Regions from separate parts of the Nocardiopsis sinuspersici genome, predicted to be linked through region 2. Evidence: riboswitches for the same ligand, from Rfam matches in the RefSeq annotation. Region 2 holds a riboswitch; the other holds the start of a gene.
What was found. A riboswitch is a leader RNA that binds a small molecule or an ion and turns the genes downstream of it on or off. The one in region 2 is predicted to bind cobalamin.
Positions count from the first base shown of each region.

Region 1: another riboswitch for cobalamin. It lies ahead of NOSIN_RS23305 (ribonucleoside-diphosphate reductase subunit alpha); the one in region 2 lies ahead of NOSIN_RS11525 (VWA domain-containing protein).

Region 1 covers NZ_MCOK01000001.1:5,397,832-5,402,197, reverse strand. Annotated here, with positions in the region: gene NOSIN_RS23305 (ribonucleoside-diphosphate reductase subunit alpha) at 1-2,124, opposite strand, end outside; cobalamin riboswitch at 2,282-2,463, opposite strand; gene NOSIN_RS23300 (hypothetical protein) at 2,880-3,452, opposite strand; gene NOSIN_RS23295 (NYN domain-containing protein) at 3,481-4,366, opposite strand, start outside.
Region 2 covers NZ_MCOK01000001.1:2,688,801-2,693,166, forward strand. Annotated here, with positions in the region: gene NOSIN_RS11525 (VWA domain-containing protein) at 1-2,021, opposite strand, end outside; cobalamin riboswitch at 2,050-2,187, opposite strand; gene cbiE (precorrin-6y C5,15-methyltransferase (decarboxylating) subunit CbiE) at 2,242-3,573, shown strand; gene cobM (precorrin-4 C(11)-methyltransferase) at 3,826-4,366, opposite strand, start outside.

The DNA.
Region 1 (4,366 bases), 2.7 Mb from region 2:
GTCGTCCGGGACACGGTCGACGGCGCCGAGGCTGCCGTCGTGCATCTTCAGCGCGGAGACCATGTCGTCGTCCCACAGCCCGCGCGCCTTGAGGTCGCGCACCAGGTAGGGGTTGACCACGGTGAAGTCGCCGGACATGTTCGACTTGACGTACAGGTTGCGGTAGACCGGCTCGATCGACTGGCCCACGCCGGTGATGTTGGCGATGGTCGCGGTCGGGGCGATCGCCATCACGTTGGAGTTGCGCATGCCGGTGGCCTTGACGCGCTCGCGCAGCGAGTCCCAGTCCAGGGTCTCGCCCCGGTCCATGTCCAGGTCGCCCTCACGCGCCTCGGCCAGCAGCCGCAGCGAGTCGATCGGCAGCACGCCCCGGCTCCACAGCGAGCCCTCGAAGCTCTCGTAGGAGCCGCGCTCGGAGGCCAGCTCCATGGAGGCCTCGATGGCGTAGTAGCTGATCAGCTCCATGCTCTCGTCGGCGAACGTCACCGCGCCCTCGGAGGCGAAGGGCGTGCGCAGCTTGAACAGGGCGTCCTGGAAGCCCATCAGGCCCAGGCCCACGGGGCGGTGGCGCATGTTCGCGCGGCGCGCCTCGGGGATCGTGTAGAAGTTCACGTCGATGACGTTGTCGAGCATGCGCACGGCGGTGCGGACGGTGCCGCGCAGGCGCTCGACGTCCAGGCCGTCCGGGCCCACGTGCTGGGCCAGGTTGACCGAGCCCAGGTTGCAGACCGCGACCTCGTCGGCGCTGGTGTTCAGCGTGATCTCGGTGCACAGGTTGGAGGAGTGCACCACGCCCGCGTGCTGCTGCGGCGAGCGCAGGTTGGCCGGGTCCTTGAAGGCGATCCACGGGTGGCCGGTCTCGAACAGCATGGTGAGCATGCGCCGCCACAGGTCGACGGCCGGGATCTTCTTGGAGACCTTGATCCGCCCGGCCTCGGCCTCGGCCTCGTAGCGGACGTAGGCCTCGGCGAACTCGGTGCCGTACTTGTCGTGCAGCTCGGGGACCTCGTCCGGCGAGAACAGGGTCCAGGTGCCGCCCTGCTCCACGCGCTTCATGAACAGGTCCGGAACCCAGTTCGCGGTGTTCATGTCGTGGGTGCGGCGGCGCTCGTCACCGGTGTTCTTGCGGAGGTCGAGGAACTCCTCGATGTCGATGTGCCAGGTCTCCAGGTAGGCGCAGACGGCGCCCTTGCGCTTGCCACCCTGGTTGACCGCGACGGCGGTGTCGTTGGCGATCTTCAGGAACGGGACGACGCCCTGGCTCTTGCCGTTGGTCCCGCGGATGTGCGAGCCCAGGCCGCGCACCGGGGTCCAGTCGTTGCCGAGGCCGCCGGAGTACTTGGACAGCATCGCGTTGTTGCTGATGCCGTGGAAGATGGCCTGCAGGTCGTCGCCGACGGTGGTGAGGAAGCAGGAGGACAGCTGCGCCCGCACGGTGCCCGAGTTGAACAGGGTGGGCGTGGAGGCCATGAAGTCGAACGAGGACAGCAGCTCGTAGAACTCGATGGCGCGGGCCTCGCGGTCGTCCTCGTTGAGGGCCAGGCCCATGGCCACGCGCATGAAGAACGCCTGCGGCAGCTCGTAGCGGACCTCGTCGCTGTGCAGGAAGTAGCGGTCGTAGAGGGTCTGGATGCCGAGGAAGGTGAACTGCTCGTCGCGCTCGGGGCGCAGCGCGGCGCCCAGGCGGTCCAGGTCGAACCCGGCCAGCGCCGGGTCGAGCTGGCCGAGGTCGATGCCGCGGCTGACGTAGGCGGCGAGGTAGGAGGCGTAGCGCTCGCCCATCTCGGACTGGCCGGCGGCGTCGGGGGAGCCGCTGATGAAGGTGAGGGCCTCGCGGCGCAGCTTGTCCAGCAGCAGGCGGGCGGCCACGTAAGAGTAGTCGGGGTCCACCTCGACGAAGCTGCGGGCGGCCATGACCAGGGCCAGCTCGATCTCGGCGTCGGACATCCCGGGGTAGAAGCCGCGACGGGCCTCGGTGAGGACCTTCTCCGCCGAAACACCGGTGAGCCGCGCGCAGGCCTCGGCCACGACGTGCTCGATCCGGTCGACGGCGGCGGGGGGACTGCCGTCGTTGGTCGGTGCGGACCGAACGGATGCGGGCACGGCTTCGACGTCAAGGGTCATACAGCGGCTCCAAAACCTCAATAGAAGAGTCCCGGCGGGGAGGGGACCGAGATGCGAGGCGCACGGCGCCCACCGGTGGACCGGCGCACTGGGTGCGTACGGTCGTCGACCGGTGGATCGCGGCGGCTCACCCTCGAAGCCCCGTCGTCGGCACACGCTCACGTGCGCACCGGTGGCAGGTCTTCGGGCTTGTGGAGGTCACCGCTCCGGGATGTCCTCGGGGGTTCCCGGCGCCTGTGGCGGCCTCGTCTCCACTCACCGCTGCGGGGCAGCCCCGGTTTCGCACCGGATTCCCTCTTGCCTCACCCCAGGAGGTGAACCACCAGCGGGAGAGATACTACATCTAGGGGATGGAGGGTTGGAACACCGCAAGATGATGGCGTGTCACTGATTTCTCAGATGCTTCGACGACTGTCGGACACACACTCAGAGCGTGGTATCGGGGCCCGTTTCCACCCGCTCACCGCAGGGATCACGCCTCGTGGGGCAACGTTCGGGGGTGACTCGACACAGCCTAGGACGTCGCCGGGGCCGCCCGCGCCGAGGCGTCCTCCACGGGCCCGGAGAACCCGCCTGCGGCACGGCTCGGGTGCGTTCGCGGAACCCGGCGCACCCCGTCCGGAGGCCGCCTGCAAGGGCCCTGCGCGGGGACGGCACGCGTCGGCGGCCGGCTCCGGGCGTGTCGCACGCCCCCCGTGGACGTCGGAAAGCTCACCCGCCTGCTTCCCCGCCGACCCGAGGGGTTCGGGCGGCGGTCACCCCTCGTCGAGCCGCCGGTCCAGGGCGTCCTCGTCCAGCCCCAGGTCGACGCGGATGCGGAAACGGATCCGCAGCAGTTCCATCAGGAGGTCGCGGACGTAGGGCGAGGAGGCCAGGCCGAGGAAGCGGCCCGCGCCGACCGTCGCCCACCGCTCGGCCCCCTCCATGTCGTCGTGGGCGTACAGCGCCTCGGCGACGTGGATGTAGGTCTGCAGGCCCGGGGGATCCTCCGCCTCCAGGCGCTTGAGGTGCGCGTAGGCCTGCTCGGACTCGTCCAGGTGCAGCAGGGCCCCGGCGCTGAGTGCGCGCGCGTCGATCACCGTGGGCCCTCCGTCGTCGATCGCCCGCTGGTAGGCGGCGCAGGCGCGCTCGAACTCCTGGGCGATCTCCCACTGTTCTCCCGCGCGCACGAACAGCTCCGCGCGGGAGATCTCGCTTCCGGCGTCGACCTGGTTGGCCAGGTCCAGGAGTTGGGCGGCGACCGGTCCGTGCTCACCCGACCGAACGGCGTGGAATTCCAAACGGTCGAGTTCTGCCGTCGTCACGTGGGTCAACCGCATCGCCCCCATCCCCCTACTCGCACTCCCATGCTCAAGGTCAGGGTCTGGCGCGCTCCAGTGCCTGCCAGAACCCCTGGCGCAGTCCGTCCCGAACCTCGTCACGCAACAGGTGGTCGATCGGCAGCGAGGAGCCCTGAAGCAGACGCGCCTCCAGGTCGGAGGGCATCCTGGGTCTGCGGGCGAGGACGGCCTCGACCCACAGAGCGGGCGCCTCGCGAGCGATCGACTCCGCGAAGTCGTTCCCTTCTTTGTGCGCAACATGCACCGCTTCGTCAACGGTATGCGCGCCGGAGTGCGTCTGCTGGGGATATCCAGGACTGGGACGCGGTTCCTGGTAGTGGCCGGCGTCGAACCGGTCGGCGTGCTCGGGACCAGTAGGCGGCGGCCCTCCGTAGGAGGAGACCGCCCCACCGCGGTGGGCGGTGTCAGTTTCCGTACTGGTCCCATAGGTAGGGTTTGCGTCGGACGCACCCCCGAAGCCGGGATTGTCCCCGGCACCGAACCTGGGGTCCTGTGGTGGTCCGTTTCTCTGCGGTGGTGTGTGCCCCGGCTGTCCGTGCTGCCCGTCCTGGGCGAACGAGCGCTGCGCCCCGGTCTCGTGCGCGAAGGACTGCTGAGAGCCGGTCCCGCCGTTGAAGGCCTGTTGCGGCCCCGTCATGTGCTGTCCCTGGCCGGGTCCCGGTCTCGCCGGCAGCCCGTAGCCCGACTGGTCGGCGCCGCGCATCGACGGGTGGCTCCCGGTGGGGGGATATCCCCCCTGGCCGTTCGGAGCCGGGTGGCCCCCGGTCATCGGGGCACCGGGATAGGCGCCGTTGCCCCCCACGTTCGGCGGGGGCTGCCCTCCGGAGGGGAACCCGTTGGCGTCGATGGCCCCGTGCTGCTGGCCGTCCGCGCCGGATCCGGCCAGGTGGTCGCCTCCGCGC
Region 2 (4,366 bases):
GCGGCGAGGCCGAGGCGCAGCGGGCCGGACTCGCCGTCCACCACGACGGTGGTGACGCCCAGTCCGGCGACGTGGTCGGCGGCGGCCATCGCACGGCCGACGGCACCTGGCCCGCCGGTGGCCCGGCCGTCGGTGACGACGAGGAGGAGCGGGCGCAGCCTCGGGTCCCGCAGGCGTTCGCGCCGAAGGACGCGGGCCGCCTCCGTCAAGCCCTCGGCGAGCGGGGTGCGCCCTCCGGCGGGCAGCTCGTCGAGGCGGGCCGCGGCGGTGTCCACGGAGCGGGTCGGCGGCAGCACGAGTTCGGCGCCGCTCCCCCGGAAGGTGACCAGGCCGACCTTGTCGCGGCGCCGGTAGGCGTCGAGGAGGAGGGAGAGGACCGCGGTCTTGACCTCGGTCATGCGTCTGCGCGCGGCCATGGAGCCGGAAGCGTCGACGCAGAACAGGATCAGGTTGGTCTCCTGGCCCTCACGGACCGCGACGCGCAGGTCGCGGGGGTGGAGTCGCAGCCGGCCGCCGTCCCGGGGCCGGGACGCGGCGGCCCGCACGGTCTCGCCCAGGTGGAGCGAGCCGCCGGATCCCCGGCCGGGCGCGGTGGAGCCGATCCGGCGGCCCCGAACGCCGACGGCGCGGCTGCGTCTGCCGTCGGCCCCCTCCCCGGAGCCCCGCGCGGTGAGCAGCCGGGTCCGGTAGGGCGCGGCGGCCGTGGCCGGGGCCCGGGCCGGGGAACCGCCGGCGGGTTGGGGGCGGGACTCCTGGGCGTCGCCGTCGGAACCGATCGGTTCCCGCTCGGCGGACGCGGGTTCCCGCTCGGCGGGTGACGAAGGCTCTCCCCGGCCGTCCGGCTCGCCGCCCGAGGTCTCGGCGGGGTCCTCGGTCTCCGACGGGCCGCCGGCGTCGGAGGGACCGTCGGATTCGGACGGGCCACCGGAGTCGGCGGGGTCGTCGGCCCCTCCGGGGCCCGGCGGCTCCGGGGGGTCGGGCGGCGGTTCCTCGTCGCCCAGGATCCGGTCGAGGAGGTCCTCGTCGAGTCCCGGCGCGTCGAACGGGTTGCGCCGGCACCGGTGCGGCAGGGCGAGCGTGGCGGCGCGGCGGATGTCGGCCCGGGTGACCGAGGTCCGGCCCTCCCAGGCCGCGTGCGCCACCGCCGTGCGCGCGGTGACGATGTCGGCCCGCAGGCCGTCCACGTCGTAGGCCGCGCACACCTCGGCGATCTTCAGCAGCGCGGCCTCCGACAGCCGCACCCGCCCGAGTGCCTTCCTGGCCAGGGCGATGCGTTCGGCGAGGGCCTCCTCGGCCTCGCGGTAGCGCCCGGCGAAGGCGTCGGCGTCGGCGTCGTGGGCCATGCGCCTGCGGACCACCTCGGCGCGGACCTCCGGCTCGCGCGGCGCGGCGACCTCCGCGGTGAGCCCGAACCGGTCGAGGAGCTGCGGCCGCAGTTCGCCCTCCTCGGGGTTCATCGTGCCGATGAGCAGGAACCGGGCCGCGTGCTCCACGGAGAACCCGTCGCGTTCCACGGTCACCCGGCCGGTCGCGGCGGCGTCGAGGAGGAGGTCGACCAGGTGGTCGTGGAGCAGGTTGACCTCGTCGACGTAGAGGAGCCCGCGGTGGGCCCGGGCCAGCAGGCCGGGCTCGTAGGCGACCCTGCCGTGCGTGAGCGCCTGTTCCAGGTGCAGGGAGCCGAGGACCCGGTCCTCGGTGGCGCCGACGGGCAGTTCGACGAGCCGCACCGGGCGGCTCTCCACGGCCGTGCCGGGTTCGAAGGGTCCGTCCGGCGACCGCTGCGCCGGGTCTGCGGGGTCCACGGAGAACCGGTCGCCCTGGTAGACGTCCACGGGCGGGAGGAGGGAGGTGAGGGCCCGGACGGCGGTGGACTTGGCCGTGCCCTTCTCCCCGCGCACCAGGACGCCGCCGATCTCCGGCGAGACGCTGGTGAGGACGAGGGAGAGGCCCAGGTCGTCGAGCTGTTCGGCGTCGCAGCCGACGATCGCGGAGAAGGGGTAGTGCGACGTGCGCAATGGCATGTGAGGCTCCCGCTCGTTTCGCCATCCGTAAGGGGCGGGCGCGAGGCCGGTCTTCGGACTTGCCGGGTCCTCCTGTACGGAGGCTCGGTTCACCGCAGCGGGCCTGTGCCGGAGTCTCACCGGGCTTCCCAGATTCTCCCCTCCCGCCGTCCCCACCGTTTCCGATGGCTGGGCCGTTGGGGCACCTCGTGCCTGTGGCCGCCACGATAACGTCACGGCCATGAAGGACGACACCCGCCCTCCCCTCCCGGAGGCCGCTCCGCCGCGAGACGGGACACCACCGACGGACACCCGCGGCGCGGCGCCCCCTCCTACGAGCCCCTCTCCCACGGCACCCGGGACGGGGATCACCGTCGTCGGTATCGGCGCCGACGGCTGGCCCGGCGTGCCCGAGCGGCTGCGCCGGACCGTCCTGGACGCGGACGTGGTGCTGGGCGGCCGCAGGCACCTGGCGATGCTGCCCGGCCGGCCCGGGCAGCGCCGGGAGGCCTGGCCCTCTCCCCTGCGGGAGGGCCTGCCGTCCCTGCTCGCCTCCCTCGGCGGCGCCTCCGCGGTCGCGCTCGCCTCCGGCGACCCCCTCGTGTCCGGTGTCGGCACCACGCTGGTCGAACTGCTGGGCGCGGACGCCGTGCGGGTGGAGCCGTCCGTCTCCTCCGTCGCCCTGGCCCGCGCCCGGATGGGCTGGCCCGCGGAGCGGTGTGCGGTGGTGGGCCTGGTCGGGCGCGATCCCCGCCTGCTCCTGCGGGAGCTGGCGCCCGGTCACCGCGTCCTGGTGCTCTCCTCGGACGGGGACACTCCAGCGGCGGTCGCCGCCCTGTTGGCCGGCGCCGGCTACGGCGCCAGCCGCATGACCGTGCTGGGCGACCTGGGCTCGGACTCGGAGTCCCGCCTGGAGACCACGGCGGACGGCTGGCTGGGGACGGCTCCTCCCGGGAGGGTGCCCGCGCTGCACGTGCTGGCCCTGGAGCTCGCCGGCCCGTCCGGGTACGGCCTGGTCCCGGGGCTGCCCGACGACGCGTTCGAGCACGACGGGCAACTGACCAAGAGGGACCTGCGCGCCTCGGCGCTGGCCCGGCTGGCGCCCTCACCGGGGCGGCACCTGTGGGACGTGGGCGCGGGCGCCGGGTCGGTCGGCGTCGAGTGGATGCGGACCCACCCGACCTGCGCCGCCACTGCGGTGGAGGCCGACGCCGAGCGTGCCGCGCGGATCAGCCGCAACGCGGGCCGCCTCGGCGTCCCCGGGCTGCGCGTGGTCACCGGCCGCGCGCCGGACGCGTTGGAGGGCCTGCCCGAACCCGACGCGGTGTTCCTCGGCGGCGGCGCGACCCGTCCGGGCGTACTCGACACCTGCCTGCGCGCGCTACGGCCGGGCGGTCGGCTCGTGGTGCACGGGGTGACGCTGGAGACCGAGCACCTGCTCGCGGACGCCTACCGGCGCCACGGAGGGGAGCTGACCCGTGTCGCCGTCGAGACCACCGCGCCCGTCGGCACGTTCACCGGCTGGACGCCCGCCCGCACGGTCACCCAGTGGTTCCTGGCGGTGCCGTCCTGAACCTCCGCTCGCCTTGGCTCGTGCTCGGGTGCCGCAGGTACGGGGACCCGTCGGCACCCTCGCCACCCCCAGCGGCGCGGGACCGGGTTCACCGGACGAACCCCGGTGGCCGGCCGGGTACGTTGCCGGTGTGACCGGAGCGCTCCCACTCCGGATGATCTTGTGCTTACAGCGAGTCCGGGCGCCGAAGCGGGCTGTAAGTACAAGACCACGGCTCACGGGGCGAGCCGGTGAACCTGTCCGGGCACCGCGCTAGTCGCCGAACCGGGGGCGGGCCGGATCGTAGAGGTGGGACTCACCGCCCGTCGCGGGGTCGAGCGCCCGCCCCACGAGGATCACCGCCGCCTGCCGGAACCCGGCCTCCTCCACCGCGTCGGCGATGGTGGAGACCGTGCCGCGCAGCACCGCCTCACCCGGCTGGCTGGCCCGGTGGACGACGACGACCGGGCAGTCGCCGCCGTACTCGGGCCCGATCTGCGCCATCAGCTCCCGCACCCGCCTGATCGCCAGGTGCAGCACCAGCGTGGCCCGGGTCGCCGCGAACGCCGCCAGTGACTCCGTGTCCGGCATGGCGGTCGAACGGGCCTGGGTCCGGGTCAGCACCACCGACTGGGCCACCAGCGGCACGGTCAGCTCCCGCCCCGCCAGCGCCGAGGCGGCCGCGTACGCGGGCACCCCGGGCGTGACGTCCCACGGGACACCGTGCGCGTCGAGCCGGCGGGTCTGCTCGGCGAGCGCCGAGTAGAGCGACGGATCACCGGAGGTGAGCCGGACGACGTCCCGGCCCGCGGCG